2 regions of the Lentibacillus halophilus genome follow, and region 1 is predicted to be linked to the other one. Evidence: a T-box and tRNA genes for the amino acid it is inferred to sense, from the RefSeq annotation. Region 1 holds a T-box; the other holds one or more tRNA genes.
What was found. A T-box is a leader RNA that pairs with one kind of tRNA and senses whether it is charged. The one in region 1 lies ahead of trpS (tryptophan--tRNA ligase), so its partner is inferred to be a tRNA-Trp.
Positions count from the first base shown of each region.

Region 1 (15,909 bases):
TTGATTCATATGATAGTGAATCGGCCTTTTTTTGTATCGAATGGTGAATGATTTTATAAGCATGAAAAGGTCAATTGGAAAGCAGAGGTTGCTGTATGCAGATTTGTCAGATTACCGGGTACAAACATTCCGGAAAGACGACGATCATGAGTGCATTGATCCGTTATTTTTCGGATAAAGGATTTCAGGTCGGCTCCGTCAAACATCACGGTCATGGCGGTGATCCGGATATGGTGGAAGGAACCGACAGCGGGACACATCTTGAGTCCGGATCCGTCATTAGCGGTGTTCAGGGAGAAACCGTAACACAGCTATCGTTAACGATCCCATTGGGCTTGGATGGGCTGATTAATTTGTACCAGCAATGGCCGCTTGATTTATTGCTTGTAGAAGGTTATAAACAAGCGGATTATCCAAAGATTGTTTTGCTGAGGAATGAAGCGGACCGATCGCTTTTAGAGGAACTATCAGCTATAATAGCTGTGGGAACATGGGATGGGGATGGCCGTTGGTTGAACGATCTTGATATGCCCGTGTTTGACATGAATCAATTGGAGAAACATATATCAGCACTGGCTGAAAGAATAAGAAGGGAAATGTGATGGATAAAAACTATTGGATAACCAAAGAGCCGATCAATCCAGGTGATTGCATTGACAAAGTCGTCCGGAACGAAGCGGGAGCTGTGAATACGTTCATGGGCACAGTCCGTGAGTTTACCAAAGGAAAGCGAACCCTTTTTCTTGAGTATCAGGCTTATGTACCCATGGCGGAGAAAAAACTGGAACAGATCGGTGACGAAATAAAGGAAAAGTGGGGCAATGCTGAAATTGCCATCGTACATCGGATCGGACGCTTGGAAATCACCGATATAGCGGTGGCCATTGCGGTATCCACGCCACATCGCGCTGATGCGTTTGATGCCAGCCGCTATGCCATCGAACGGATCAAAGAAATGGTGCCGATTTGGAAAAAGGAACATTGGGAAGACGGGGAAAAATGGCTTGGCGATCAGAAAGAAAATATATCATATGAAGCAAAAATTCCTTCCAAGGAGGAGATGCGCGATGATTAATGTTCTATTTTTTGCTGAGTTGCAGGAGACGTCCGGGCACGAAAAGGTGACGGTGGATGAGGATGGGTTATCAGTAAGCGAACTGAAATCCAAACTGTCAACGGCTTACGAATTGAGCCGACTGGATCAGGCGATGATAGCGGTCAATGAAGAGTATTCACAGGAGGATACGGTTGTCAACAGCGGCGATGTTGTGGCATTTATTCCACCGGTAAGCGGCGGATGAACAACGCGTGAATGAACTCTGCCTGGCCTTGGAATGAGCCAGGCAGTGCTTTTTTTAGAAATGTACCGGAATTTAAAATAACTCATCTTCAAGGGTGTCGACATTAAGCACAATAGCTCCTTTATTGTCGGTTGAGAGAAGGTTCTTTTTTTTAAGCTGGGTGATGGTGCGGCTGACAGTTTCGCGGCTGGAGCCAATCATATTGGCGAGTTCTCGATTGGTAAATTGCGTTGTCAGCTTCATCTGCCCTTCATTTATTTCCTTACCATAACCTTTGGAAAGCCGCAGCAGCAGCATGATGATTTGTTCATATGTATTATGAAGAATTTTTTCCTCCAGACGCCCTTGCAAGTCAACGATTATATCTCCGAGCACGCGGAATAATTTAATGGAAATTTCCGGATGTGTGATCAAAGCGTTTTCAAAGGAAGGAATAGGAATGTGGATTAAAATGGCATCGTCCAGCACTTCAGCGTGGGCAGGGCAGTCGTCCTGCCTGAAAAATCCCTGATGTGGAAACATATCCCCCGCCTGCAGCACATTAACAATTTGCTCGTTTCCATGAACGTCGGTTTTATAAATTTTCACTTTGCCTTGATGAATAAAATAAACGTTGGTTAACAGGTCGCCTTGCATAAAAATGTAGGTGCCACGCCGGTACATATCATGTTGAGCTATGTCGACGATGGGTTCTATTTCATACTCGGTTAGATCTTTAAATAATGGAAATCGTTGCAGCAAATTTTTGATCGTATCGTTATTCAATGCATTCGCTCCCTTCGTTCAAACGTCCAATTCACATCATTATAACAAGTTGCCACGATTTGCGGTCTATTATATCGTATCCATCTTTTTTCATGATTTAAATGGAAGCTAAAATGATTAGAACGATACCAAGCATGGAGACCTCCTTAACGATCCGCTATTCTTGTCCATATCCTTTACTCATTGTAACCCCTTTGTTTATTTTATTAAAAGGCCGATAAATGAATATGTTATCACGTATCTCTTTTTTAAGTTGGACTAGTATAGCTTGTGTGTTAAAGAGGTTTTGTTTCATTGATTTCATTCAAATCAGCCTTTGATGGAAGTATGGTGATGCAGGATTCTTTATAAAAACAGAATGACAAGCAGCCCAACCGCAAAACAATAATAAGCAAAGTATTTGAGATTGCCTTTGGCCATAATGTTCATGAACCAACGAAGGGAATAATAGGTTGCAATAATGGAAGCGGCAAATGCCAGGATCACTGGGATAGCAACAATGCTGAGCCCACTTTGACCACTGACCAAATCACTGGCCGACATCATGGTAATGCCGAGGCTGACCGGAATGTACAGCAGGAAAGAAAATCGTAGAGCCGTTTGAGTTTTCATACCGACAAGCATGGCTGCGACAATCGTGGCTCCCGAACGGCTAATACCGGGAACGAGTGCAACGGATTGGGCCAGTCCAACAATAATAGCATCGCGCACAGTGATGCCGCCGTCATTTTTGCGACCGCGCAAGTTGCGGATAACCCATAAGGCAAGTCCCGTTATCAACAGCGTCACACCGACTACCGAAACGAAACTGAGCTTGTCCTCAATATAATCCTCAAACAGAAGCCCGATAATCCCAGTTGGAATGGTTGCAATGACGAGATAAAGAACGAACTGACAATCATCTTTCGCATCCGTCGCACGAGTCATTATGTAGCGGACGGTGTTTTCGATAAGCCGGTAAATATCCTGGCGATAAATGATCAATACCGCAATCAGGGAGCCGAAATTAACCATGATCTCAAATGACAGCCCTTCAATGGATATGTTGAAGAGCTCCCTAACAATGACCAAATGGCCGCTTGATGAAATGGGGATTGGTTCAGTAAATCCTTGCAGCAAACCAAGAACAATGTATTTTATTAATAGCCAAAATTCGTTGATAGCTTCCATGTAACGTTCCTCCTGTATCAATGTATTGGTCGCACAGAGTCGGTCACCAACCACTGGGCAAATGCATAGTCTGGTTGGTGAGGAGGCTGAGAATATGCACTACAATCAACAACATACGTATGACATGTGTAAGAACCATATGCACGCCTATGTGCTGGTGGAAGTGAATGACGGAACACAAGTAGATGGCATCATTACCGGATTGGATAACGACTATGTTTATATGGCGGTACCGATAGGTCAGGAACCGGCATATGACAGCAATTGGCGTCCGAATGAATTCGATGGGTTTGGCTATGGCTACTCCGGATATGGTTACGGAGGTTATCCCGGCTATGGGTATCCCGGTCCCGGCTATGGCGGCTCCCCCGGATATGGTTACGGGGGCAACTATCGACCGAGAAGATTCAGGCGGCTCGTTTTGCCATTAGCCGCGTTGACAGCTTTAAGTGTACTGCCTTGGTATTAATGGAGTCTTATACCTCCCTCTTGTTATGGATGCGTCGTGTTCGGAACAAAACACAAAACCCTTGCCACCACGATCGTGAGGCAAGGGTTTATCATAAGCCACTACGTTGTGCCGTTTTTACTGTTCGGCTTCATCGTTCAGTATGCCGTCACCCAGTATATAAACGCCAAGTGTAATAATAATGGCAATCACTAGTGTACTTATGATGTTGAATGGATTTCCGGCCATGCTTGTCAATACATAGGAAATGACACAGCTAATGAAAAATGCCCAGAAAAATGACCAAAAGAATCGCATGTTGATACACCTCAATTTTTAAAGCATTCCTTAATTAGTTTATCAAAACGATGATAAAAATAAAAGGCTTATTACAGAAAGGAGAAAAATGAATTGAATTACATGGTCCAAAATTGTTTTCATTGGATAGGTTACCACATCCTTAATGCTCTGCTTGAAAAAGGATACCGAGTGGATGGTGCTGATGATCTTACCACAGGTAAAAAAGAAAACCTGGCCATGTTTGTCGGACGGAATGATCTGTTCCGGCATGTTCCGTTAAATAATGATGACACCGAGTATGACGTAAGCATAACGGTTAAGGGTAATACATTGATTCTATGTAAGCAGAAGACTGTGACCATCCATTTACCGCTTTTATTCGGCAAATGGATGCCGATGAATCAGCAAGGCATTTATTACGGGGATGCGTTTTACTCATTTGATGCGGAGGAAGTTGTCACACAGGCGGTGCATATAGAGGATTTGTTGGAAAGCCTTATGCAATGGATTCATGCCTCCTGTCTGCCATCTTCATTAATTATCAAATCCAGAAACGACCATTCCGATCAAGATGACAGGCATGGTACCATTCTTTATATTCGGCAACGATGGTCGGTAAAACAGGCATTGCAATCGATAAAGAATCATTATGAGACATACAACGCATTCTATTGATTCAGCGTATTGTCATTTTACGAAGCGAGTCAACCAACTAAAATAAACTGTTGTTTCATTTAATTTAGGGGGCCAATGATTTCAGGATGAGGAGATTTCTCTCGAAGCGTTCAGTCCGGATGTACCTCAAGAATTCCAGGAGAAAAATGAAAAAGAAAGAGACCACGTATATCGATGCCAGTTTGCTTCCGAATGGGCGGGGAATGGACTGAGGAATTCAGACTTGCATTCATGTCTCCGAATACATTAAAATTAGTACCAAGTCATAAGAATAGCTATAAATTTGCAAGGGGATGAACATATGAACGCTGGTTTGTTGGGCACCGGTCATTATGTGCCAGATCATGTTGTGACAAATAAAGACTTGGAAAAGATAGTGGATACAAATGATGAGTGGATCCGGACGAGAACCGGTATTGAAGAACGTCGGATTGCCAATGATGACGTTAATACATCGGATATGGCGTATTACGCAGCCAAGAACGCGTTGGACGAGTCAGGTGTACAGGTAGAGGATCTTGACATGATTCTGGTGGCAACCGTCACACCTGACACACCTTTTCCATCGGTCTCATGTATGTTACAGGACCGACTCGGTGCGCGCACGATACCTGCCATGGATATCAGTGCAGCTTGTTCCGGTTTTATGTATGGCGTGATCACGGCCAAACAGTTTTTGGAAACAAATGCTTATCGCCATATCCTTGTTGTCGGTTCGGATAAATTATCCAAAATCACTGACTGGCAAGACCGGAGTACCTGTGTTCTGTTTGGTGATGGTGCTGGAGCAGCAGTAATCGGACCTGTATCAGAAGGCAAAGGGATTCTGACCTCTGAGCTTGGTTCGGATGGCTCCGGCGGCAAGGACTTGTACCAGGATCAGGAAACAGACTATTTATCCATGAATGGACGGGAAGTTTTCAAATTTGCCGTACGTCAAATGCCGGAATCATCTGTTAAAGTCGTTACAGAAGCCGGATATGCCAAGGAAGATGTCGATTATCTCATTCCACACCAGGCAAATATCCGAATTATGGAAGCTGCTCGTGAACGGTTGGGAATTAATGAGGATAGAATGGACATATCTGTCAAGTCTTATGGGAACACATCGTCTGCGTCCATACCAATTGCTTTATCAGAAAGTGTAAAAGGTGGTAGAATAAATGATAATGACTTACTCGTTCTTGTCGGTTTCGGTGGAGGACTGACTTGGGGTGCGATTGCATTGCGTTGGGGACGATAAGGTTTTATCACGTATTAAGGCTGACATATCCTCATCGCTCAACATGGGTCAACCACATAACAGGATGGTGACGTATATGCAGCCTCTGAGTCCTTGATTCATTCAACGACCATTCAGCGGGGAGTCAGGGAACGCCCTGTGAATGACGTTTTATTTTATCAGCTTATAGGAGGAGTATGAAATGGTGGAAAGAAGAGTAGTTGTGACTGGTCTTGGCACCGTATCCCCCAATGGCAATGATACGGACGTCATGTGGGATAACGTTGTTGCTGGAAATACCGGGATTGATTATATTAGTCGCATAGATACCGGGGATCTGTCAGCTCAAGCGGCTGCGGAAGTAAAGAATTTTGATCCAACGAACTATATGGAAAAAAAAGACGCCCGGAAAATGGACTTGTTTACACAGTATGCAGTGGCAGCGGCGCGCATGGCCATAAATGACGCTGGTCTGACGATTGATGATTCTAATGCAGATCGTGTCGGTGTCTGGGTTGGCTCCGGCATCGGTGGTATGGGAACGTTGGAAGACCAGCATCGAAAACTTTTGAATAAAGGTGCGCGGCGTGTCAGTCCTTTTTTTGTGCCGATGATGATTCCGGATATGGCCGCTGGGCAAGTATCTATTCAGCTTGGGGCCAAGGGTATTAACTCGTGTACGACGACCGCCTGTGCCTCCGGTGCCAATTCCATCGGGGATGCTTATAAAGCCATTGAACGTGGCGATGCGGATATTATGGTCGCAGGTGGGACAGAAGCGCCGATTACGGACATGTCATTTGCTGGATTTTCTGCGATGAAAGCATTGTCAACAAATGAAGATCCGCATAAAGCAAGCCGACCATTTGATAAGGATCGTGATGGGTTTGTCATGGGTGAAGGAGCAGGCATTTTGTGCTTGGAAACACTAGAATCGGCCTTGGACCGCGGCGCTTATATATATGGCGAAATCATCGGCTATGCGGCTACCGGTGATGCCTATCATATCACTGCTCCTGCTGAAAATGGAGAAGGAGCGGCGCGTGCTATGAAACAAGCTGTCGCTGATGCCGGCATTGCGCTGGAATCAGTGGATTATATCAATGCGCATGGTACGAGCACTGAGTTGAATGATAAGTATGAAACCCAAGCTATTAAAGATGTGTTTGGTGACCATGCGGACAAGCTTGCTGTAAGCTCCACAAAAGGCGTGACCGGTCATCTGCTAGGGGCCGCTGGAGGTCTGGAATCGGTTATAGCTATCAAAACAATTGACGACAGCATTATACCTGCAACAGTGAATTATGAAACACCGGATCCTGACTGCGATTTGGATTATGTTCCGAATGAATCAAGAGATCAGGATGTAAACGTTGTGATGAGTAACTCACTCGGCTTTGGCGGACATAATGCCACTCTCATATTCCAAAAGTATCAATAAGCACACTGACTGCTCCGGCGGTCAGTTTTTTTGTAAAACGCTGAAGTCAATGGACTTATATAGAAGGAATGGACATGCGTCATTAATTTCCACTCAGTGCATACAATGAAATAGGTGATACGGACAAGCATGGGTGGTGATCCGATTGGGATATTTGTTTCTGTTTTTGACAGGATTTGGACTGGCTGTGACTGGTGGCGTGACTGCCATAGCTTATATGAATTTTCTTCCGGTGGGTATTTCCTGGCCTGATTATTTTATATTTATTGCGAACCGGCCGGAATCTTATTTTCTTCCTGCGGGTATGCTGTTGATCGCCATCGCACTTCTCCGCTATCCAAACGGCTCCTGAAATGTTCCGGTTGTCGGGTTGTGTTTGTTGTTGAGTCAGCCTTGGTCGAAAGTATTTCCCGCGTTTTTCCAATGAATCGCATAAATTTTTTCATAATGGTCATAATGTATGCTAAACGATTCATTCAATAAGCGAGGGTTGTTTTATGCTATATTTACATGACGTTTGGATAAACTGGTTCGAAGGGGAAGAAAATGGCTACAACGTTTGTTATTTCCACGAATGGCGTAAAGACGATGGGGTTGAGCTGCTGGACCAAGTTCCGCTTTTATACATATCAGAGGCGCTTTTTGACTACATTGAAAATGATCTGCACGACTTGCCTGAAGATTTGATGCAACAAATATGTGAGCGTGCATATGTACGTAAAGGCCAGGAACGGAAACCGCTTGAGTATGCAGCCGTTGTCACGGATGGAAATGATATTATTGCATTTGATACCATTGGTTACCAGATCCCTGTTCGTAAAAGCAGACTCATACCAAGACAGGAGCAACTCGCATTCGATATGATCAAAACGACACAGCCGGAATCCTTTAATTTTAACGAGAGAGACATTGAAAAAGAATACCATATCCTGTCCATGGAACCACGGCTTATTCATGGTCTGACACGCAAGGAACGTAATCTGAAGCAAATTTTAATGATTGCGCTTGATCAGTTACGGACGACAAACAATCTGGAAGAACTTCGCTACTGGCTGACAGAGTGGGATCCGAAACAATACCCATACATCAGATATATGAAGGAAGATAGGGTATGGGAAACCCTATATGAAGGTGTAAAACACGGGTGGAGCAACTGGCACGAAGATTTGTGTGCCAAAATGATCAAAGGGCAGCCGTTTCTGGAAAAAATGTGGGAAATGGAACAGGAAACGAAACAGAATACGTCCAACCTGAATTGAGATACCGCATGGCTCGACCTCTCGTGGATAGGGATGCTGTGACTCATCGACAAGGACCATTTTTCAAAAACGCTTGGAATCCAATGAATGATTATCCAAGCGTTTTTTCGTGCACGTATTCAATTTTTATCGTTTGTTGGTCACGCGTCCGAGCCCCATTGCTTTTTTGGCTTTTCGGAGCATTTTATTGGCTTGATAGGATGCTTTTTCCGCACCTGTGTCCAGGATATCGTCCAGGGCATCAGAGTTAATCAACTCATGGTAACGGTCTTGAATCGGTTGCAGCACATTAATGACTGCTTGCGCCAAATCTTGTTTGAACGTCCCATATCCTTTATCCATATACTCAGTTTCCAGTGCTTCTATGGATTTCCCGGAACAGCTTGCATAGATGGTGAGCAGATTGGATATTGCCGGTTTGTTTTCTTGATCAAATGCAACAACACCTTCCGAATCGGTGACAGCACTTTTTATTTTCTTTTCGATTCTTTTCGGGTCATCCAACATGGAAATATATGCTTTTTCATTCTCATCCGATTTGCTCATCTTTTTGGTCGGGTCCTGAAGAGACATAATGCGGGCTCCTACCTTTGGAATACTGATTTCCGGGGCGGTGAAAATGTCATTGAACCGGTTATTGAACCGCTCCGCTATGTGTCGTGTTAATTCAAGGTGTTGTTTCTGATCCTCTCCGACTGGAACGATATCGGTTTGATATAACAAAATATCTGCAGCCATTAATGGCGGATAGGTTAATAATGCTGCGGATACCCCTTCTTTTCCACCAGTCGATTTATCCTTGAATTGCGTCATGCGCTCCAGTTCACCTATGTAGCTAATGGATTGGAGCATCCAATTGAGTTGCGCGTGTGCGGGGACTTCCGATTGAATAAACAAGGTTGACTTTTCCGGGTCAATGCCGGAAGCAAGGTAGAGTGCTGCCAGGGAGCGAATGTTTTGACGTAACTCGAGTCGATCCTGTGGCACTGTGATTGCATGCTCGTCCACAATACAGAAGTAGCAATTATTTTCTTCTTGAAGTCCTACAAAATGTTGAATAGCACCTAAAAAATTTCCAATCGTCAATGTTCCGCTCGGTTGAATGCCTGAAAAGATGGTTTGCATGCCGTATTCACTCCTATCGTTTTTCTGAACAATAAAAAAGCCCATTAATCCCGCATGAAAAGGGACGAATGAACCGCGGTGCCACCCTGTTTATCACACAGCAAACACGTGTGATCACCTTTTTGTCAAAAGCTCCAAAGTCCAATTCCAATTCACCGTGATGCTTGTTTTCAGCAGCCACAAGCTCTCTGAATAGTTAGTGGGTAATCGTACTGTGTCTTTTTCATTGCTGGGAATATCTATGTTTTAACTATTATATAAATCCTATACTTGAAATGCAAGAAGAAACTCTCTTGGAGGTTGTTCAATGTTGGGATGAGCGCCCGAACGAGCTATCTCCCGACGCAAAAGTTAATCATTGCCGTTATGAAAGCCCGAACAAGACAGCAATCCGAACAAAAAGTCACTCATCGTTGTAATGAGCGACCCAGGAAACACAATTATATAAATTATTCATAATACGTCCACTGGCGAACCCCAACCGCACGAAAATGACTTGGGTTTTGTTCTTGATTTATAAAGCACAGCATTGTCCACATCCTTTTTAATACTATTATATATTAGTTTTATAAAAGAAGTTTTTATCATGCAGAAGCGGATTGTCTTATACCAGCCATAAAATGAACTTATGTGAATTTACTTTGACAAAGCACGGTTAGCCGTTGCATTTCAAATAAAATATGATAATTTATGACACGTGTATGATATAAATGTTTATTCTTGTGTGGGATTTTTAAGTTATTTGAGATTAAAATTTAACTGGAGAGAAGGTAAATAAATTGCGTCAACAAAGCTATCGTTTCGCCGTCTTTACTGCCATCATGACTGTTTTAGCATTAATTATTGGCAACTTGGTTGTGGCAACCGGGTCCGGGGACGCGTGTGGAACCGATTGGCCAAAATGTAACGGAAGTTTTCTACCAGATTTTCTGGATTACAAACAAATTATTGAATACTCGCATCGGTTATTCACCGGTTCGCTGGGATTTGTTATTTTAATTAATGCAGTGCTGGCATGGAAAAGAAAATACACAGGAGAGACGTCCATTAAAGTACTCGCGTTGCTTACCTTGATACTACTGCTTGCACAGTCCATGGTAGGCGCATTGAACGTTGTGCTTGGGACACCGCCCGGTTTTACAACGCTAGATGTGATAATCAGTCTATTTTTATTGACGAGCACTGTTTTTCTGGCTGTGGCTCTGCAGCGGATTGACGTCAATTCACCGAGAAGCAAAGAGAAAAACAGATCCTTTCAAACGTTTTTTAAACCTGCATTATGGGTGTTTGTTATTTACTTTTTAGAGGTTTTAGTGGGAGCTTTTCTAAAGCACAGTGGAGCCAGTAAAATAATCAATGATATAATGACAAATGAATCGTTACTTCATTCGGAATCACTGTCTCAAGTTATTTATAGTGTCCATGGTATAAGCAATACATTAATCGTTATTGGGGCATTATATCTTTTATTTATGTCCATTAAGAAACGTTTCCTGGTTCCGGCAGCCGTTGCCTTTTTCCTATTGATTGTTGCGAATGGAATCACTGGCTTTATGACTCAACTTTCTGTGTTGGCTGAATGGGCGTCATCCATTCATATGATTGTTGTTATATTGACCGTATTTCAAGGTGCCTACTTGGTTGCTAAAACTTATTTTGGACCTTACTTTTTGTACGGAACGGAGAAAGGGGGATGAGATGTCTATTAAAGTACCTGTCATACCGGTGTATGTATTGAATATCAGTTATATCGTTCTGTTCTTTATAGCCAGTTACATGACAAGTTTATTCATTACAGATGTAGTATTCCAGCATTTGATTGTTTTTACCGGTGTCGTTATCGTTTATTGGTTCATCGCAAATGCCATTACAGGGTTATACAAACGATCGAAAAATATAAAACAGATACAACTTAAAACGACTGTCAGTCTTTTGGTAATAATGGTCGTATCTATCCTCCAGCAGATTCTGTTTTTTAAGATACCAATCGCATCGACGTTTCTGTTCTTCGGAATAAGTTTATTGTTTCTTCTGTTGCTGCATTCGGCGATTTTTCGGACGAGACTTAGAGCTGAATAACAATCATTTTTATCATAATGATGTTAGTGGCTCGTTTTGGTTGTTGTTAATCAAATATGTTTGTAGCAAGGTAAAACAAGAGATGGAGGCCTTTATGAAAAAAAGAATGTGGGAAATAATCATAGCCATTGTTGGCATGATCGTTGTGATTGGTTTTTTTATTCCTGCAGAAACAACGCCATCTGCCGATACGAGGATTATTCTTGAACATACGAAAAAAACGTATATTGCTCCACCATGTTTTAAGCAGTCCAATCCAACAAACAATTTGGCGGATTCCACGTTGGGGGAAGCAAACGAACTGAATTATAAAGCGAATGGAACGTGTACGAAAAATGCTTTCAAGAGTGAAGATGATTCGCTGCTTATGAATCTTTTTAAAAATATGGGGATCGTGGCAAAAAAATGGGATGATTGGTGATTTATCACAACTATTTGAAGGATGGGGATGAACTTAATATGTGGTAATCGACTATATCGCGTCATCCCCGATTTAGAAGAATTTATACTTTTTCATTAACGACTTTAAGGGCATCCCACCGTTTGATGGAGCACTGACCACGGGGTGCCCTTTTGTAATATTTAAAGCATGAAAGCGTCTTGATCCAACATTCAACTTGATTAATGGTTCAACTGTTTCCGCCTCTGATTAAACTGAACACTTCTGATCGGGATGCCGCGTCATTTTGAAAAATACCCCGGACAGCTGAAGTGACGGTTTTCGACCCCGGTTTTTTAATACCGCGCATGGTCATGCACATATGTTCTGCTTCAACGACAACGATAACGCCGTGTGGATCAAGTGTTTCTTTCAAAGAATCGGCAACGGTTGCGGTCACCCGCTCCTGCAGTTGTGGGCGGCTTGTTACCGCTTCAACGGCACGTGCCAGCTTGCTCAAGCCGGTGACTCTGCCACCCTTTGGTATATAGCCAATGTGAGCGACACCGTGAAACGGGACAAGGTGATGCTCACACATGGAATAAAAGGGAATATCTTTGACTAAAACAAGCTCCTCGTGGTCCTCACCAAAGACGGTGGCGAAATATTCTTTTGGATCCTGATCCATACCTTGAAACACTTCGTCATACATGCGGGCGATACGACTTGGTGTATCAATAAGACCTTCCCGGTCAGGATCTTCCCCAATGGCCTCTAACATCATGCGCGCTGCTTGTTCAATTTTTTCGTGATCAACTGCCATGTCATTACCTCCATTATTACAAAGGACACATCCTTAATTGTCACAATCATTATATCAACCTACATGATACTACAAAATTTCACTACATTCGATTCTTTTGCATTTGGATAGAAACAATTGGCAGTTATGGTTGTTTTGATCGTTATTGGTATGCTAGAAAACGTTCAGCCGCTTTTGATAAACGGTGGTTTTTAAGCCAAATAACAGATGGCTCTATAAAAAAGTCAAAATTTTTCATGTCAATGGCTGCAATATCATGGTAAAACGCTTTTTGAATTGCTGATTTAGGCAGTATGGAGAGCCCAACACCTGAGGCGACAAGGGCCAATAAAGTCGAAATATCCTTACATTCCATAATTACATTTGGAGAAAGATAATGTTTATGAAAATGTTGGATAATATTTTCATAAACAGCGTATCCCTCCATTGGTGCTAGCATTAGAAATGGATAGTTGACAATTTGATTCAATTGAACATCATCTGTAACGAGCTGCTTTTCCCATTGTTTTGGTGCTGCAATGACAAACGGCTCGGAAGGAAGCTTAATAAAATGGTACGCGTCTAGTTTCATCGGCAGCAGCATGAACGCCATCTCAATAACCCCTTCCTGAAGCAGTTCTTCCAAATAAGACGAATCACCTCTCCAAATTTTTAAATAGACGTTCGGGTGTGCAGCTCTGAATGTTTTAATCATCTCCGGCAGATAGGAAATACACGTTGACGATACACCTAAGGTCAATGTGCCACGCGTTCCCTGACTGAATTCCTGAATTTCCGTTACGATATCTTTAGATTTTTGCAACATGTTTACCGCATGCTTGTATAACGTGCTGCCTGCTTCGGTTAATTCCCATTGCTGATTGGTTCGATGAATTAAAGTGGCATCCAGTTCCGTTTCCAGTCGTTTTAAATTTTGACTTAAAGGCGGTTGGGCCATATACAAGGTTTTTGCTGCTTTTGAAATACTTCCGGCATCTACTATTGTTTTAAAATAAGAGAGCTGTTTTAAATCCATAACGTCTCACATCCATATATCATTTTTATAATACCACTATCATAATACATATATTTTATATATAAAACGAACCTTGTTAAACTTAGTGGGTGTTAATATTGAAAGGTAACAAACGAATGGGAGGGAAACGTTTGATGAAAACACACACGCTATGGTCCAAAAACTTTATCTTAATTGTTGTTGCTAATTTATTTGTCTATCAGGGATTTCAAATGTTGATCCCAACATTGCCGGTTTATATCAAAAATCTTGGCGGAAGTGATCTGCAAGCCGGATTGGTCGTCAGTCTATTTGCTTTATCGGCATTGGTTTTTAGGTCGATCACCGGAAAAGGTGCTGACTCAATTGGCAGAAAGCCATTTTTATTGATCGGATTTTTCATACTGATTTTATTTAACGTTAGCTTTTTTGCGTTTTCCATTGTAGCGATGCTTCCGCTTTTACGTTTATTCCAAGGCGTAGGGTGGGGAATGACGTCGACATCAATCGCTACGATTATGTCGGATAACGTTCCGGATGCCCGGCGCGGAGAAGGGACAGGCTATTATGCATTATCCGTTATTCTTGCAACATCCATTGCGCCGATTATTGGCATTGCGGTGTTGAATCATTATGATTTTAATATGATATTGATTTTAACAACGGTATTTATGATCATCGGATTTTTGTTCACCCAAGGCATTTCGATTCCAAAACTGGATAAGCTGGACAAGCAGGCAAACAAACAAAAAGAATCCTTCTGGAAAAGTCTTTTCGAAAAGCAAGCACTGCTTCCATCACTGCTTTGTTTACTGTTAGCCATTCCGTTCGGTGGTTTAATGAGTTTTATTGCCATCTTCGGTGAAGAAGTAGGAATTGAAAATAGTTGGATTTATTTCGTCGGGCATTGTTTAATGATTTTAATATCCCGACCATTTATTGGTAAGTTATTTGACAGCAGAGGTCCTGCTATTGTTGTATTTCCAGGAGCCATTTTAATGCTTATAGGATTACTGCTTTTATCATATACAACGACCGTGCCTATGCTGATTCTGACGTCTGTTTTTTACGGGTTAAGTTTTGGGGCGGTTCAGCCATCACTGCAGGCGTGGGCTATTGATCGATCGAACTCAGACCGGAAAGGAGCCGCAAACGGTACCTTTTTATCCTTTATGGATTTAGGAGTGGCATTAGGATCGCTAGTGCTAAGTTCTATTGCTGCTGCAACCAGTTATGCGATGATGTATCGAATGTCTTCCATTTGCATGGTAATTTTTATCATCGTTTATGGTGTTTATTTATTGAAAAGTCGAAACAAGAAGCACGCCGACGTTTACGCTCAAACGGCGTATCATTAATTAAAAAAAGCAGGTGAAGATGAATGTTTTGTGAAAGAATAGTACTCGCCTATGATGGTTCCGATGTAGCTAAAAGAGCTTTGGAAAAGACAGTGGCGATTGCTGAAACAAATGTATCGATTAAAGTTGATGTGTTATATACAATCGAACTGCCGCAAACACCCTACGTGATAGAAGATGTATTTGAGGATATGCAACAGTCGATGCATGAATATGGCAATGCGGTTCTTTCTGAAGCAAAAGAAAAAATGGCGACACTTCCCAATTACGTGGACTTTTACGCCGTGGAAGGGAAAGCATCTCAATCCATTTTAGAACATGCCGATGATCAAGCGTGTGATTTAATTGTGATTGGCAGCAGAGGACTGACAGGTATTAAAGAGTTTCTCGGAAGCGTTAGTCATTACGTCGTTCATCATTCGCACGTTCCGGTATTGGTTGTTCGATGATAGGTATCGTTTTTGAAAAAGAACCATCCTGCAATAGTCTGTCCACTATGCAGGATGGTTCTAAATGTGAACCGTTTCTCGTAGGTGTTAAGCTTTTGTCCGATAAGCCACATTATGATTT
Region 1 is NZ_AP043750.1:1,702,640-1,718,548, forward strand. Features, by position in the region: gene mobB (molybdopterin-guanine dinucleotide biosynthesis protein B) at 96-602, shown strand; gene ACZ5Q7_RS08365 (molybdenum cofactor biosynthesis protein MoaE) at 602-1,075, shown strand; gene moaD (molybdopterin converting factor subunit 1) at 1,068-1,301, shown strand; gene ACZ5Q7_RS08375 (Crp/Fnr family transcriptional regulator) at 1,374-2,066, opposite strand; gene ACZ5Q7_RS08380 (undecaprenyl-diphosphate phosphatase) at 2,412-3,227, opposite strand; gene ACZ5Q7_RS08385 (hypothetical protein) at 3,331-3,705, shown strand; gene ACZ5Q7_RS08390 (DUF2929 family protein) at 3,823-4,002, opposite strand; gene ACZ5Q7_RS08395 (hypothetical protein) at 4,096-4,659, shown strand; gene ACZ5Q7_RS08400 (beta-ketoacyl-ACP synthase III) at 4,961-5,902, shown strand; gene fabF (beta-ketoacyl-ACP synthase II) at 6,084-7,322, shown strand; gene ACZ5Q7_RS08410 (hypothetical protein) at 7,468-7,674, shown strand; gene ACZ5Q7_RS08415 (YjbA family protein) at 7,820-8,581, shown strand; gene trpS (tryptophan--tRNA ligase) at 8,708-9,706, opposite strand; T-box leader at 9,764-9,942, opposite strand; gene ACZ5Q7_RS08425 (COX15/CtaA family protein) at 10,486-11,403, shown strand; gene ACZ5Q7_RS08430 (hypothetical protein) at 11,405-11,785, shown strand; gene ACZ5Q7_RS08435 (hypothetical protein) at 11,880-12,206, shown strand; gene folE (GTP cyclohydrolase I FolE) at 12,415-12,987, opposite strand; gene ACZ5Q7_RS08445 (LysR family transcriptional regulator) at 13,130-14,002, opposite strand; gene ACZ5Q7_RS08450 (MFS transporter) at 14,137-15,339, shown strand; gene ACZ5Q7_RS08455 (universal stress protein) at 15,363-15,788, shown strand; gene ACZ5Q7_RS08460 (homocysteine S-methyltransferase family protein) at 15,876-15,909, opposite strand, start outside.

Region 2 (15,909 bases), 200 kb from region 1:
GTGCTTCTGTATAAAAATCAAATGCATAATGCCCGCCTTCTCGGCCAATACCACTTGATTTGGAGCCTCCAAATGGAACACGCAAGTCACGGACGTTTTGGGAATTAATCCAAAGCATTCCGGCGTCAACCCCCTGAGCAACCCGATGACCACGCTGAATATCCTGTGTCCATACATAACCTGCCAAGCCATAGTCAATATCATTAGCCAACTCGATCACTTCATCTTCATCTTTAAATGTCATTACCGTTAAAATCGGTCCAAATATTTCTTCCTGAGCAACAGTTTTATCATTTGTTGCATTCAAAATCATGGTTGGTGGAATAAAGTTGCCACTTTTCATGCTTTCGGGAACGTTTCCACTCACGACTTCCGCTCCTTCTTCTTCAGCGATTTCCAAATAACGTTTAACATTCTGATAATGTGTTGTTGAAATTAGCGGTCCAACCTGTGTTGTTTCATCCATTGGGTCTCCAACCACAATATTTTCAATACGTTCCTTCAACGCTGATACAAAATCCTCGTAAATGGACTCATGCAGGAACAAGCGCGAGTTGGCCGTGCAACGTTCCCCATTGAATGAGAATATCCCCCATGTGCAAGCGTCCAATGCACGTTCAAAGTTTGCATCGTCAAAAACGATTATCGGGGATTTACCGCCCAGCTCCATGGAATACCGTTTTAATGTGTCTGCTCCGTTTTTGGTAATTTCGGAACCAGTGGCTGTTTCACCAGTGAACGAAATCAGTTTGACATCTTCATTGGATACCAGAGACGCTCCGGCCGTTTCGCCAAAGCCATGAACAACATTGAATACACCGTCCGGAAGCCCGGCTGAGTCGATTAATTCTGCTAATCTATTAGCTGTTAGCGGAGACCATTCCGCCGGCTTTAATACAACGGTATTTCCAGTTGCCAGTGCTGGAGCAAGTTTCCATGTTTCCAACATAAATGGAGCATTCCATGGTGTGATTAAACCTGCGACACCAATCGGTTTATGAATCGTATAGTTAATAAATTGGTCATCCACTTGATAGGCTTCCCCGTTCAAACGACTTGCGACCATTTCTGCATAAAAGCGAAAGTTCCGGGCGGCCCGGGCAACCATTTTTTTCGTTTGACTAATCGGCAATCCTGTATCATAAGATTCCAACGGAGCAATATCCTCGATATTTTCATCAATAACATCAGCAATTTTTTTGATATACTCCAGCCGATCAGCCACTTTCATCTTGCCCCATTCACCTTTAAATGCTGCATCAGCGGCTGCCGCTGCTTTGTCAATATCCGATTTGTCACCTTCAGCTACCTGGTTAATTTTTTCATTCGAGTAAGGACTGACGTTTTCAAATTGTTTTTTCGATTCCGCATCCACAAATGAACCATTGATATAAAGTTTGATATCCTTAATATCCACGTTTTCAGGTAGTTTTTGTTTGACTGGTTGTTGTGTCATGTGCACATTCACTCCTTAATCAGGTAATTCGTTTATTTGTTTGCGGCGGCATCTTTTAGTTCGGAACCATAGCTGTCCAGTACACTCTTGATCTCGTCTTGTACTTCTTTTGGCGGAACATCCATCGGCATTCTCAATGTCGGGTTGATCTTTCCTAACATGCCCAACGCTGCCTTGGCCGGTGCCGGATTTGTATCCTTGAACAGGACATCATTTAATGGCATCAAATCATAGTGCAAGTCTTGCGCTCGTTTGATATCGCCTTCATTCCATGCATTATGCATTTCGGCAACTTTTGTCGGGGCAACGTTAGCGGTTGCACTAATCGACCCCGCCCCACCAATAGCTAACATTGGATAGCATAACAGTTCGATACCAGAGTACAGCAGGAAGTCCCGACCGCATTTGAGCAATACACGGTTGACATGTTCAAAGTCTTTATTGGACTCTTTAACACCAATAATGTTCGGGCATTCCTGACTTAATTTAGCCAGCGTATCCACGTGCAAGTTCACCGCAGTTCTACCCGGAATATTATAAACGATAATCGGAAGGTCTACTGAATCCGCAACCGTTTTATAATGTTTAAACAAGGCTTCTTGGTTTGGTTTATTGTAATATGGAACGATAACGAGTGCCGCATCTGCTCCAATTTCATAAGCTTTTTTCGTTAAATACATTGTTTCATCGTGGTTAGTGGAACCTGTGCCCGGTAAAAATGGAACTCTGCCGTCGATTGCTTTTATCGCTGTTTCCATAACCTGCACCCGTTCTTCGGTGGTTAAAGAGCTCGGTTCACCACTTGTCCCTGTAACGGATATAGCATGACTACCGCTTTTAATTTGCCAATCTATCATATTTTTCAATGCATCAAAGTCGATGGATCCGCTTTCATGAAAAGGTGTAATAACAGGAACAACAGAAGCTCCCCGAATACGTTGTTTCACAGCGTCAATATTCTCCATTCGATTTGCCTCCTTTGAAATAATTAGAATTTTTATTTCTGAGTTAATAATACCACATTAGAAAATATATTAAAAATATCTAAAATATTATTCTAACATATAAAAAAAGTATACATAATGTTTTGATTTTTAGTATCATATGTTCGTCTTTGCATGTGAACATTGAAAAAATAAAAGATGTTTTATATAATGTTATAAATATCTGATGATATTATTTTATATATTTTTCATATACAATGAGGTGTCATCCATGGATATACGTCAATTGAATTATTTTTATACCATTGCAAATGAAGGTCAAATTACCCGTGCAGCAAAGAAGCTCCATATGGCACAACCACCGCTCAGCCAAACGTTAAAATCATTGGAAGATGAATTGGGGGTTACACTTCTTGAACGAAATGGGCGACAAATGGAATTGACAAAGGCTGGGATGGTTCTTTATGAAAAGGCGGAAAATATATTTCATTTTTTGGATGAAACGGCAATGGAAGTAAAAGAAACAGGCAAAGGCTTTAAAGGAAAACTTTCCATTGGCTGTGTAAAATCTTGTTTTTCAAAAGTAGTTCACCCCATAAAAGAATTTCGGAGTCAGTTCCCGGAAGTTAATATCGATTTACGGGAAGGAGATACGTCCCGGCTTACGGAATTGCTTCATAATCGAGAGATCGATCTTGCTGTTGTGCGACATCCGTTAGAAATGAAATCGTTTTCATCGCACGATTTATCTGATGAAGATTACGTCGTTATTGCTCCCGAGTCTTGGCATTTAGGTAATTACGAAAATGAGATTTCATTGAATGAACTGGCCGGTTTACCACTTTTACTCCTTCATCGAATTACTGGTGTAGGGCAATACGAAGTCATTATGAACCAATTTGAAAATAAAGGACTAGAACCAAATATTGTTGGTGAATGTCCTGATGTTGATATGATTTTAGGACTGGTCCATGAGGCAATTGGTGCAACCATTATTCCGGAGTCCGCTATTAAGGAACGACATCAGGACAACATAAGAAAGTTACAAATTAAGGATACAACGATCATTTCTAAGTCCTCCATCATTTGGTTAAAAGATCGCTATATTTCAAAAAGTGTCAGAAGCTTTATTGACCTATTTTAATTTCGAATTCCATTTTCTAATGTTTAACGAACTTCGGGATAGGGAATTTTCCAACAAACCTTATAAGGAGTGGTATATTGTCTAAAGTAATACCAGAAATCACCTTGCATGATGGCTTTCAAATACCTTCGATTGGGTTCGGCACCTTCAGATTGAGAGGCAATGATGGTGCGGCTGCCGTCGCAAGCGCCATCAATCATGGATACCGTTTAATTGATTCAGCCTACAATTATGAAAATGAGGGAACAGTAGGTGCGGCGCTTCAGCGGACATCTATACCTCGTGAGGAATTACGCATTACATCAAAGCTTCCTGGTCGTTATCACACTTACGATCAAGCAATCAAGACGATTCAGGAATCACTCTATCGAGCAAACCTTGATTATTATGATTTATACTTAATTCACTGGCCCAACCCAATACAAGATCAGTACGTGGAGGCGTGGCAAGCTTTGATTGATGCAAAAAAATGGGGATTGATCCGCTCCATTGGTGTTTGCAATTTTCTTCCGGAGCATCTTGAACGGCTTGAAAAGGAAACAGGCGTGCTGCCAAGTATCAATCAAGTTGAATTACACCCTTTCTTTAATCAAAGAGAACAGAGGACATGGCATGAACAACATGGTGTTGTAACAGAATCATGGAGTCCTTTAGCCCGGACGAATAACATATTTAATAACAAAACCATTAACGATATTGCGGCCAAACACAGCAAGTCCGCTTCACAAATTATTTTGCGCTGGCACTTTCAGCATGGTGCTGTTGCCATCCCGAAATCAGCATCAATCAGCCGGCAATTGGAAAACATCGCTATTTTTGACTTTGTGTTGGATGATGTTGATATGACGGCATTGGACAAATTGACACGTGAAGATGGCCGCATGAATGACCAAAATCCAGCTGTGTACGAAGAGTTTTAAGCCAATGGATTCAAACAAACTGTTCCACCTTTACATGATATTCGGCATTTAAGCCAGACTATGAGTAAAGGAGGAATAAGATGAGTACTGATAAAGGCAAGAAGAAAAAAAATAAAAGCAAAGAAGAATTAAATGATATGAAAGGCGGTAAAGAACGACACCGCCGGAATCGTTCTTAACTCAGGGCAAGTGTTTAGTAGAACCTGTTTCATTGTAATATGCTCACCTAAAAAGGTGGGCATATTACCTCAAAAGGCTTTAATTATTTATTATCGGTCCCATCTTCTTCTTCGTTCTCATTGGCTTTCTGGAATAAAGCTTCCGGAATCATTTCGAAACCCTCAATCACCGTGTTTTCTTCCACTTCAATCATTAAACAGCGTTTCCCATTCCATTCAACTTGACGTACATAGCTTAAGTCTTGCGGACCAATGGAGATATCCGCTACTTTTGTCTTTATTTTAATCGACTTGGAAGAATATTTTGGGACAATGTTACTTGCTTTTAACTCATACGACTCATCATCAATCACTGTTTTAAATGCTGACTCCACTTTTTCTGTATTGACATCTTCTACGCCACTCACTTTTAAAACATTTTCTACATCTTTGTAGTCTAATTTCGCTACATCATCTTCCTCTTCATTTTCTTCCACAGCCCGATGAATCTCTTCATAGACATTTGAAAGTGTTGATGTATTAATTTGGTCACCCGCTACCTTTTTGACAACTTCCTCAAAAACAAGCTTATCCTCTTCGGCAGTTACGACCTCTTCCGCATTTAAGACGTCTTCTATGAAATGATAATTCGGTTCATTCGCTTTCCCTGCCGAATAAAGTACGTGATTAACATCCGTAGCATTATCCGTAAAACTGGGAAATAGAAATCCTGATATAGGAGCCTTCAGGTTAATAATGGGATCTACGACGACATTATATTTGAACTCCTTTTCAACATAATCAAACAGTAATTCCTTTTTCGGATCTTGTGTTTTATTCATGCTACATAAAATAAAGGGATGGGAATAAACCGTGTCGCGCTCATTTTCTTCCGCCTCTTCATTTCGTTTCATTGGTTTCATATATTCCCCTCGTATAAAGGTTACAACAACATCCATTTCATATTGCTTGTCTTTCAGCATTTTCTCGACCAGTTGAAGCATATGACGCTTCCATTCTTCCGTATCATTACTTAAGAGACCGTGGTGGAGAATGAGCTGACTGTTATTTTCCACATCGCTTTGGAACTTCAATTCAAATAACTTTTGATCCAACTGGCCTGATAGTACTTTTTTAAAGTTGTCTAAAAATAACTCTTTCTGTTCATCTTCCAGCAAATCAAATGATGAACTTTCCTGGTGATAAATGTCACTCGATTCTTTCATAATGTACACATTAAATATTTCGCTAATTTTTAATAAGTCATTATTCACTTTGAATTGTTTTCGAAAGTGTGCGATATCATTTTTGTTCAATAGTGTTCACTCCTAAGCTAGTGATCAATATATATTGCAGAAGTACGCTGATGTTTGTTATGTGAAATTCTATTATATACTCCTGGACAAAGATAAGTCGATACAATTCCAACAATAATTCCAGCTATGACGTCTGTTGGATAATGATGCCCCACGTACAATCTGAATTGCTTTTCTGTTTTTCGCGGGTTTAGTTGGTGTTCCCGTCGGTTTATCCCCATAAAAAAGCACTTCCTTCGTGGGAAGCGCGGGTGGTTAAACGACTAGCCTCCTGACGTCTACCCATAATTGAACGTAAAAAAGACGGTATCTAGTCGCCTAAATACCGTCAGTAAGCCTTTATATCGATACCGGTGGTGGGGCTCGAACCCACACTCCCGTAGGAACACGATTTTGAGTCGTGCGCGTCTGCCAATTCCGCCACACCGGCATATGGGTCAATTCATGGAGGCGGTAACCGGATTCGAACCGGTGATAGAGGTTTTGCAGACCTCTGCCTTACCACTTGGCTATACCGCCAAAAGGGAAATAAAAGAAAAAATGGAGCGGAAGACGGGATTCGAACCCGCGACCCCCACCTTGGCAAGGTGGTGTTCTACCACTGAACTACTTCCGCATATAATGGCTGGGCTAGCTGGATTCGAACCAGCGAATCACGGGATCAAAACCCGATGCCTTACCGCTTGGCTATAGCCCAATATTATAAAGTGAAGGGGCGACCGGTGGGGATCGAACCCACGAATGCCGGAGCCACAATCCGGTGCGTTAACCACTTCGCCACGACCGCCATAATGTATATTATGGCAGGGGTAGCAGGAGTCGAACCCGCATCAAAGGTTTTGGAGACCTTCGTTTTGCCATTAAACTATACCCCTATTAAATATATGGTGGAGGGGGAGGGACTCGAACCCCCGAACCCTGAGGGAGCGGATTTACAGTCCGCCGCGTTTGGCCAACTTCGCTACCCCTCCATACTGATTAAGAAGGTGGCTCGAGACGGAATCGAACCGCCGACACACGGATTTTCAGTCCGTTGCTCTACCGACTGAGCTATCGAGCCGCAAACAACAATTTTATGTAATAATAATTATTTAAATGGCGGTCCGGACGGGACTCGAACCCGCGACCTCCTGCGTGACAGGCAGGCATTCTAACCAACTGAACTACCGGACCAGTTTGAATAACTTTGGTTGCGGGGGCAAGATTTGAACTTGCGACCTTCGGGTTATGAGCCCGACGAGCTTCCAGACTGCTCCACCCCGCGATGTATGAACTATGGTGGAGGATGCAGGTCTCGAACCTGCGACCCCTTGCTTGTAAGGCAAGTGCTCTCCCAGCTGAGCTAATCCTCCGATGCACGATAAGTGCAAATGTTACAAGACTTATGCCTTCATCTAAAACATTTAAGTGAAAGATGACCCGTACGGGATTCGAACCCGTGTTACCGCCGTGAAAGGGCGGTGTCTTAACCACTTGACCAACGGGCCATAATTAAATTGTAATGGCGGAGAGCGAGGGATTCGAACCCTCGAGACCGTGATAACGGCCTACACGATTTCCAATCGTGCTCCTTCAACCACTCGGACAGCTCTCCATGGCTCCACAGGCAGGATTCGAACCTGCGACCGATCGGTTAACAGCCGATAGCTCTACCGCTGAGCTACTGTGGAATAATCCAAATGGTATCGCCTGGCGGCGTCCTACTCTCGCGGGGGCAAAGCCCCAACTACCATCGGCGCTGGAGAGCTTAACGGCTGTGTTCGGCATGGGAACAGGTGTGTCCTCTCCGCTAATACCGCCAGACCTAAGTTGTGACAATCAACGATAATGGATGCCCAAACCCGATATTTATCAAGGCCAAGGATCATTATAGCCGTTATCGTCGAAAAATGCAAGGGTTTTTTTCAATTGCACCCTGAAAACGGAATAAGAACATTAGGCCATTCCAATGTGAAATGTGTGGTTAAGTCCTCGATCGATTAGTATCCGTCAGCTTCACGTGTTGCCACGCTTCCACCCCGGACCTATCTACCTCCTCGTCTTGGAGGGATCTTACTCACTGAACGTGATGGGAAGTTTCATCTTGAGGGGGGCTTCATGCTTAGATGCTTTCAGCACTTATCCTGACCACACGTAGCCACCCAGCCGTGCTCCTGGCGGAACAACTGGTGCACCAGCGGTGTGTCCATCCCGGTCCTCTCGTACTAAGGACAGCGCCTCTCAAACTTCCAGCGCCCACGACGGATAGGGACCGAACTGTCTCACGACGTTCTGAACCCAGCTCGCGTACCGCTTTAATGGGCGAACAGCCCAACCCTTGGGACCGACTACAGCCCCAGGATGCGATGAGCCGACATCGAGGTGCCAAACCTCCCCGTCGATGTGAACTCTTGGGGGAGATAAGCCTGTTATCCCCGGGGTAGCTTTTATCCGTTGAGCGATGGCCCTTCCATGCGGAACCACCGGATCACTAAGCCCGACTTTCGTCCCTGCTCGACGTGTCAGTCTCGCAGTCAAGCTCCCTTATGCCTTTGCACGCTGTGAATGATTTCCAACCATTCGGAGGGAACCTTTGGGCGCCTCCGTTACCTTTTGGGAGGCGACCGCCCCAGTCAAACTGCCTGCCTGACACTGTCTCCGGACCGGATCACGGCCCTGGGTTAGAATGTTCGTACAGCCGGGGTGGTATCCCACGGATGCCTCCACGTAAGCTGGCGCTCACGCTTCGACGGCTCCCACCTATCCTGTACAAGCTGCACCAACATTCAATATCAAGATGCAGTAAAGCTCCACGGGGTCTTTCCGTCCTGTCGCGGGTAATGCGCATCTTCACGCATAGTATAATTTCACCGGGTCTCTCGTTGAGACAGTGCCCAAGTCGTTGCACCTTTCGTGCGGGTCGGAACTTACCCGACAAGGAATTTCGCTACCTTAGGACCGTTATAGTTACGGCCGCCGTTTACTGGGGCTTCGGTTCAACGCTTCGCGCGCCGAGCGCGCTAACGCATCCCCTTAACCTTCCAGCACCGGGCAGGTGTCAGTCCCTATACATCGCCTTTCGGCTTTGCAGAGACCTGTGTTTTTGGTAAACAGTCGCTTGGGCCTGGTCACTGCGGCTCACGTAAGTGAGCACCCCTTCTCCCGAGGTTACGGGGTCATTTTGCCGAGTTCCTTAACGAGAGGTCTCCCGAACACCTTCGGATACTCTCCGTGCCTACCTGTGTCGGTTTGCGGTACGGGCACCTGTGAACTCACTAGAGGCTTTTCTCGGCAGTGTGAAATCCGGAACTTCGGTACTTGATTTCCCTCCCCGTCACAGCTCAGGATGCGTTGAGCGGATTTGCCTGCCCAACACCCTTGCTGCTTGGACGCACACATCCATCGGTGCGCTTTCCGTATCCTTCTGCGTCCCCCCATCGTTCCAACGCTCACGAGGTGGTACAGGATTATCGACCTGTTAGCCATCGCCTACGCCTTTCGGCCTCGGCTTAGGTCCCGACTTACCCTGAGCGGACGAACCTTCCTCAGGAACCCTTAGGCATTCGGTGAAAGAGATTCTCACTCTTTTTTCGCTACTCATACCGGCATTCTCACTTCCAGACGCTCCACCGGTCCTCACGGTCCGACTTCGCAGCACCCGGAACGCTCTCCTACCATTGTTCGCATGAACAATCCGCAGCTTCGGTGATACGTTTAGCCCCGCTACATTATCGGCGCAGCGTCACTCGACCAGTGAGCTATTACGCACTCTTTAAATGATGGCTGCTTCTAAGCCAACATACTGGTTGTCCGGGCAACGCCACATCCTTTTCCACTTAACGTATACTTGGGGACCTTAGCTGGCGGTCTGGGCTGTTTCCCTCTCGACCATGAACCTTATCACCCATGGTCTGACTCCCAAGGTGTTACGTTGCCGGCATTCGGAGTTTGACTGAATTCGGTAACCCGATGAGGGCCCCTCGTTCAATCAGTGCTCTACCTCCGGAACGCATGCCTTGAGGCTAGCCCTAAAGCTATTTCGGAGAGAACCAGCTATCTCCGTGTTCGATTGGCATTTCACCTCTACCCACACCTCATCCCCGCATTTTTCAACATACGTGGGTTCGGGCCTCCTGTCAGTGTTACCTGACCTTCACCCTGGACATGGGTAGATCACACGGTTTCGGGTCTGCGCCCGTATACTTATGCGCCCTGCTTCAGACTCGCTTTCGCTACGGCTCCGTGTTGGCCACTTAACCTTGCATACGAACGCAACTCGCCGGTCCATTCTACAAAAGGTACGCCGTCACCCATTAACGGGCTCCGACTACTTGTAGGCACACGGTTTCAGGGTCTTTTTCACTCCCCTTCCGGGGTGCTTTTCACCTTTCCCTCACGGTACTGGTTCACTATCGGTCACCGGGGAGTATTTAGCCTTGGGAGATGGTCCTCCCAGATTCCGACGGAATTTCTCGTGTTCCGCCGTACTCAGGATCCACTCCGGAGGAAATGGCTTGTCGACTACAGGGCTCTTACCTTCTCCGGCCGGTCATTCCAGACCGTTTCGTCTAAGTCATTTCTTGATGACTCCCATGGAGTGTCCTATCAACCCCGGAAAGCTATCTTTCCGGTTTGGGCTGGTTCCGTTTCGCTCGCCGCTACTCGGGAAATCGCGTTTGCTTTCTTTTCCTCCGGGTACTGAGATGTTTCAGTTCCCCGGGTGTGCCGTGCGCATCCTATGAATTCAGATACGCATGCTGTCCCATTACGGACAGCGGGTTCCCCCATTCGGAAATCCCCGGATCAACGTCTGCTTACGACTCCCCAGGGCATATCGGTGTTGGTCCCGTCCTTCATCGGCTCCCGGTGCCAAGGCATCCACCGTGCGCCCTTGGTCACTTAACCATCGTTTCATTATTAATCATTGAAATGGATGGCTCTTATTCCGTTTTCAAGGTGCAACAACCACCAAAGGTGGCTGATTCATGAGGGTTGCTCCCTCAAAACTGAACCAAACAGCCATGTATGACATCCGTTTTCTCATTCGTCCTTAGAAAGGAGGTGATCCAGCCGCACCTTCCGATACGGCTACCTTGTTACGACTTCACCCCAATCATTGGCCCCACCTTCGGCGGCTGGCTCCAAAATGGTTGCCTCACCGACTTCGGGTGTTGCCAACTCTCGTGGTGTGACGGGCGGTGTGTACAAGGCCCGGGAACGTATTCACCGCGGCATTCTGATCCGCGATTACTAGCGATTCCGGCTTCATACAGGCGAGTTGCAGCCTGCAATCCGAACTGGGAATGGTTTTGTGGGATTGGCTATCACGTCGCCGCTTCGCGTCCCTTTGTTCCATCCATTGTAGCACGTGTGTAGCCCAGGTCATAAGGGGCATGATGATTTGACGTCATCCCCGCCTTCCTCCGGTTTGTCACCGGCAGTCACCTTAGAGTGCCCAACTTAATGCTGGCAACTAAGATTAAGGGTTGCGCTCGTTACGGGACTTAACCCAACATCTCACGACACGAGCTGACGACAACCATGCACCACCTGTCACTCTGTCCCCGAAGGGAACACGGCATCTCTGCCGCTGTCAGAGGATGTCAAGACCTGGTAAGGTTCTTCGCGTTGCTTCGAATTAAACCACATGCTCCACCGCTTGTGCGGGCCCCCGTCAATTCTTTTGAGTTTCAGCCTTGCGGCCGTACTCCCCAGGCGGAGTGCTTAATGCGTTAACTTCAGCACAAAGGGGCGGAAACCCCCTAACACCTAGCACTCAACGTTTACGGCGTGGACTACCAGGGTATCTAATCCTGTTCGCTACCCACGCTTTCGCGCCTCAGCGTCAGTAACAGACCAGAGAGTCGCCTTCGCCACTGGTGTTCCTCCACATCTCTACGCATTTCACCGCTACACGTGGAATTCCACTCTCCTCTTCTGTACTCAAGTCTCCCAGTTTCCAATGACCGCTCGCGGTTGAGCCGCGAGATGTCACATCAGACTTAAAAGACCGCCTGCGCGCCCTTTACGCCCAATAATTCCGGACAACGCTCGCCCCCTACGTATTACCGCGGCTGCTGGCACGTAGTTTGCCGGGGCTTTCTGGTCAGGTACCGTCAAACCATGGCCCTGTTCGAACCACGCCTGTTCTTCCCTGACAACAGAGTTTTACGATCCGAAGACCTTCATCACTCACGCGGCGTTGCTCCGTCAGACTTTCGTCCATTGCGGAAGATTCCCTACTGCTGCCTCCCGTAGGAGTCTGGGCCGTGTCTCAGTCCCAGTGTGGCCGATCACCCTCTCAGGTCGGCTACGCATCGTCGCCTTGGTGAGCTCTTACCTCACCAACTAACTAATGCGCCGCGGGCCCATCCGTAAGTGACAGCACAAAGGCCGTCTTTCAGCCCTCCCCCATGCGGGGAAAGGCATTATCCGGTATTAGCTCACGTTTCCGCAAGTTATCCCGGTCTTTCGGGCAGGTTGCCCACGTGTTACTCACCCGTCCGCCGCTCGTTCCACAGACGCACGCCCCGAAGGGCGATTGTCTGCTTCCCGCGCTCGACTTGCATGTATTAGGCACGCCGCCAGCGTTCGTCCTGAGCCAAGATCAAACTCTCCAAAAAAGTTTGGAATACGACTGACACCGATCAGCCGTTCATTGGCTTCGCTTATTTTGTGGATTTCAAGGGGTAAGCCATCCAGCTGATATACACATCAGCATTCCGACTTCCTGCCTATGACATCCATCTGTCATACTGGCTGTTTTGTTCAGTTTTCAAGGAGCAACGAATGTTTATTTCCTGCCGCCTCTCAAATGGCGACTAAGGAAGTGTACCATCTTCCAAGATTAAAGTCAATAACTTTTTTGTACTTTTTTCGGAAAGAAGTGTGCATCGCCTTTAAAGCGACGCTCACTAATATAACATGGCTCCCTCAATTAAACAAGGGATAATTTTAAATGAATTTTTGTCGGTTCAATTCAAAAGGAATTTTTGCGACAAGATTTAATATACCATGCGTAAAATCATGCGTCAATAACTTTTTTATCGCAAGCACGGTATAGCGAAAAGTGGCCATTCAATACAATATACAGTTGCCATTTATGCTCGGATCACATACGTTTCCAATCATTCATATCTTCACGTTATCCGATATTTTCGCTTGTATACATCGGCAACCTTTGTTTTCCCTTTTTCTGTTTTTAATATATTCTTTTTCGTTAGATAAGACAATATTGCGGTCAAATTCATGGCGTACGGAGCGATTTCCGGATGAGTCTTAAGTTCATCATAAGCCCATGCATCATTTTTTTCATTAATGATATCCAAAAGATGCTTCGCGGAAACCGTTGCTCTTTTACTGATCGCCACATCGGAAGCCAGGATCATCAACTGTATACGCTTCGCAATCGATTCATCGCTTTCCATCAACTCGTCATACAATTTATATATTTCCGGATCGATCCGTTTCACCTGATTCCACAACGTCACTTCCGGATAGTATCCGTTTTCCACCACGGCAAGTCTTGCTAAATAGTGTAGAGTGTGCACCATTCTAATGAAAGCATCCTTATATTGTTCAGATGCATAAAGATCTTTGCCCTCATTGAAGCTTCTTAACAACTTACCAAACTCCATTGTTTTACGTAAATCTCTCTTTTCATATGGAAAACATCTTAGTCGATTTTTTAATGCTTTTATATGATCATCCCGATCGAACACTACCGTGCCAGCAAAAATCCATTCAATTACTTTACGGTTGATGTTTGTATCAATCCATTTATTCAGTGAAAGTTCTGAAATAGTAAACGTGGCCGCTATCTTATCATGCCATTCATAATGTCTTTCATGCCAGTCTTTATCCGGCGTTTTGACAATAACAAGTATGATAACATCAAAATTAGCGGTAATCGGACTGTACGGTTTTGTTTTTTCTATTAAAATAACCCCTAATGTATCGACATGGTTTACGTATTCTTCGTATATCGGTTTGAATAACTTTTCCATTGCTTGATCCTCCATAAACGTGAATACTGTCTATTTCGTTATGATGATGTAAAATCCTTTTTTCCGGATCAAAAAATCCTTTAAAATATGCTATACTACCTTATGAAGGACGTTAAGGAGGTCATAGCAATGGCTGGCAAACTGGCTTATACCAGTAAAATAAACAAAATCCGCTCATTTGCTCTTATTCTGATTTTTGTCGGATTTGCTGTTATGTATGGAGGGATCCTGGCTAAAAAAATCGAATGGCTGATGCTCGCATTATTTTTGCTGGGACTTATGTTCATTTTATTAAGTTGCGTGATTTATTTGTGGATCGGCATGCTATCCACCAGGGCTGTTCCCATTGTATGTCCGAGCTGTGAGAAGCGAACAAAAATGCTCGGTCGTGTTGATGCGTGCATGCATTGCAAACAACCGCTAACCCTTGATAAAGATTTGGAAGGAAAAATATTTGATGAACGATACAACAACCGAAAGTTTCGTAGACAAGCAAAAGCCGACAACGAGGAGTAACAACGTGAATAAGGAAAATAGGATTCGCTCAGGCAACTTTGAACATAACAAAATATTGCTGACCCTGAAGAAAAAATCCAGCCCTGCTTAAAAAGGCTGGATTTTTTGCATGATTACTGTTTCGCTGTAGTAGCATGTTGACAGTTTTCACATTTACCGTAAATTTCCATTCGATGGTGCGTAACATTAAATCCGGTCATCTTCTCCGCGAGAGACTCCACTTCATCCAAGGTCGGATAATGAAAATCCACGATTTTTCCGCACGTTTCACAGATAATATGATAATGCTCGCTTGAATTGTAGTCATAACGGCTTGATGAATCACCATATGTCAACTCTCGGACAAGCCCCGTTTCCCGAAGTACGCGCAAGTTATTGTAAACAGTAGCGACACTCATGTTCGGAAATTTACTTTCAAGGGCTTTATAAATATCATCAGCTGTTGGATGAATCGTTGAATGAAGAAGGTATTCAAGAACCGCATGACGTTGTGGTGTTATACGCACGCCAGATTCCTTAAGTGTATTAATGGCTTCCTGTAATCTTTCGTCAGACACCGTCATGCACCCCACTTTCCCATATATTCGGCGTTTGATAATATTCTTATATTATAATTCTTATAATTAAAGTGTACCTGTATAAGCACTGTTCTGTCAATATACGTATATTATAAATGTGACGATAATATTAACCCACGAAAAATGAGTATTCATCATAAAGGAATAACTACGCCTTGCAATGTCTACAAATCAGCTTTCAAAGGTATTTCGTCAACATTCTGGATTCGATTGATATAGCGGGCGGCAACAAACAAAAAGTCAGACAATCGATTTAAATAAGTCACGACCAATGGATTGACGTTCTCCTGTTCATTTAATGTGATAACTTGACGTTCTGCTCGTCGTATAATGGTTCTTGCTGTATGCAACGCGCTCGACGCTCTATGTCCGGACGGGAGGATGAAGTTGCGCAATGGCGTCAGCTCTTCATCCCATGCATCCATCTGGTCCTCCAACTCCTGAATATGATCGTTCTTCAATTCCCATGTTACGTCTTTATCATCCGGTGTCGCCAATTCAGCACCGACATGAAACAAAATGGTCTGAACCCGGTGCATTTTATTCAAAAAGGCTTCCTTCTCCAACCGATTTTCATCCGAAAGAAAACTGATTGCCAGACCGATCATGGAATTAGCTTCATCACACGTTCCATATGCTTCCACGCGAAGATCATTTTTCGCGACACGTTTGCCTGAAATAAGCGACGTCTGCCCTTTATCACCCTTTTTAGTATAAATGCGCATCATTAATACCCCCTATTGACATCAATCATGTTTACAAAGTTCTGCTGTTTTTCCCGATACCGTTGCAGATTTTCTTCAAATATGGCCAGAGCTCGCTTTTGATAATGCGGTGAGACACCAGATATATGGGGTGTAACCGTCACATTATCCATTTCCCAGAATGAGTG
Region 2 is NZ_AP043750.1:1,506,420-1,522,328, reverse strand. Features, by position in the region: gene hpaE (5-carboxymethyl-2-hydroxymuconate semialdehyde dehydrogenase) at 1-1,456, opposite strand, end outside; gene hpaI (2,4-dihydroxyhept-2-ene-1,7-dioic acid aldolase) at 1,489-2,421, opposite strand; gene ACZ5Q7_RS07440 (LysR family transcriptional regulator) at 2,672-3,544, shown strand; gene ACZ5Q7_RS07435 (aldo/keto reductase) at 3,622-4,464, shown strand; gene ACZ5Q7_RS07430 (DUF4317 domain-containing protein) at 4,727-5,938, opposite strand; gene ACZ5Q7_RS07425 (phosphatase PAP2 family protein) at 5,956-6,159, opposite strand; tRNA gene ACZ5Q7_RS07420 (tRNA-Leu) at 6,287-6,368, opposite strand; tRNA gene ACZ5Q7_RS07415 (tRNA-Cys) at 6,384-6,457, opposite strand; tRNA gene ACZ5Q7_RS07410 (tRNA-Gly) at 6,480-6,554, opposite strand; tRNA gene ACZ5Q7_RS07405 (tRNA-Gln) at 6,561-6,635, opposite strand; tRNA gene ACZ5Q7_RS07400 (tRNA-His) at 6,653-6,725, opposite strand; tRNA gene ACZ5Q7_RS07395 (tRNA-Trp) at 6,740-6,813, opposite strand; tRNA gene ACZ5Q7_RS07390 (tRNA-Tyr) at 6,824-6,909, opposite strand; tRNA gene ACZ5Q7_RS07385 (tRNA-Phe) at 6,926-6,998, opposite strand; tRNA gene ACZ5Q7_RS07380 (tRNA-Asp) at 7,035-7,111, opposite strand; tRNA gene ACZ5Q7_RS07375 (tRNA-Met) at 7,126-7,202, opposite strand; tRNA gene ACZ5Q7_RS07370 (tRNA-Val) at 7,215-7,290, opposite strand; tRNA gene ACZ5Q7_RS07365 (tRNA-Glu) at 7,354-7,425, opposite strand; tRNA gene ACZ5Q7_RS07360 (tRNA-Ser) at 7,441-7,532, opposite strand; tRNA gene ACZ5Q7_RS07355 (tRNA-Asn) at 7,534-7,608, opposite strand; rRNA gene rrf (5S ribosomal RNA) at 7,626-7,741, opposite strand; rRNA gene ACZ5Q7_RS07345 (23S ribosomal RNA) at 7,898-10,822, opposite strand; rRNA gene ACZ5Q7_RS07340 (16S ribosomal RNA) at 10,972-12,540, opposite strand; gene ACZ5Q7_RS07335 (nucleotidyltransferase-like protein) at 13,057-13,923, opposite strand; gene ACZ5Q7_RS07330 (DUF2614 family zinc ribbon-containing protein) at 14,053-14,439, shown strand; gene perR (peroxide-responsive transcriptional repressor PerR) at 14,553-15,002, opposite strand; gene ACZ5Q7_RS07320 (cob(I)yrinic acid a,c-diamide adenosyltransferase) at 15,182-15,742, opposite strand; gene ACZ5Q7_RS07315 (D-2-hydroxyacid dehydrogenase) at 15,745-15,909, opposite strand, start outside.
Region 2: it encodes a tRNA-Trp, which carries the amino acid that the T-box ahead of trpS (tryptophan--tRNA ligase) is inferred to sense. The anticodon was not compared.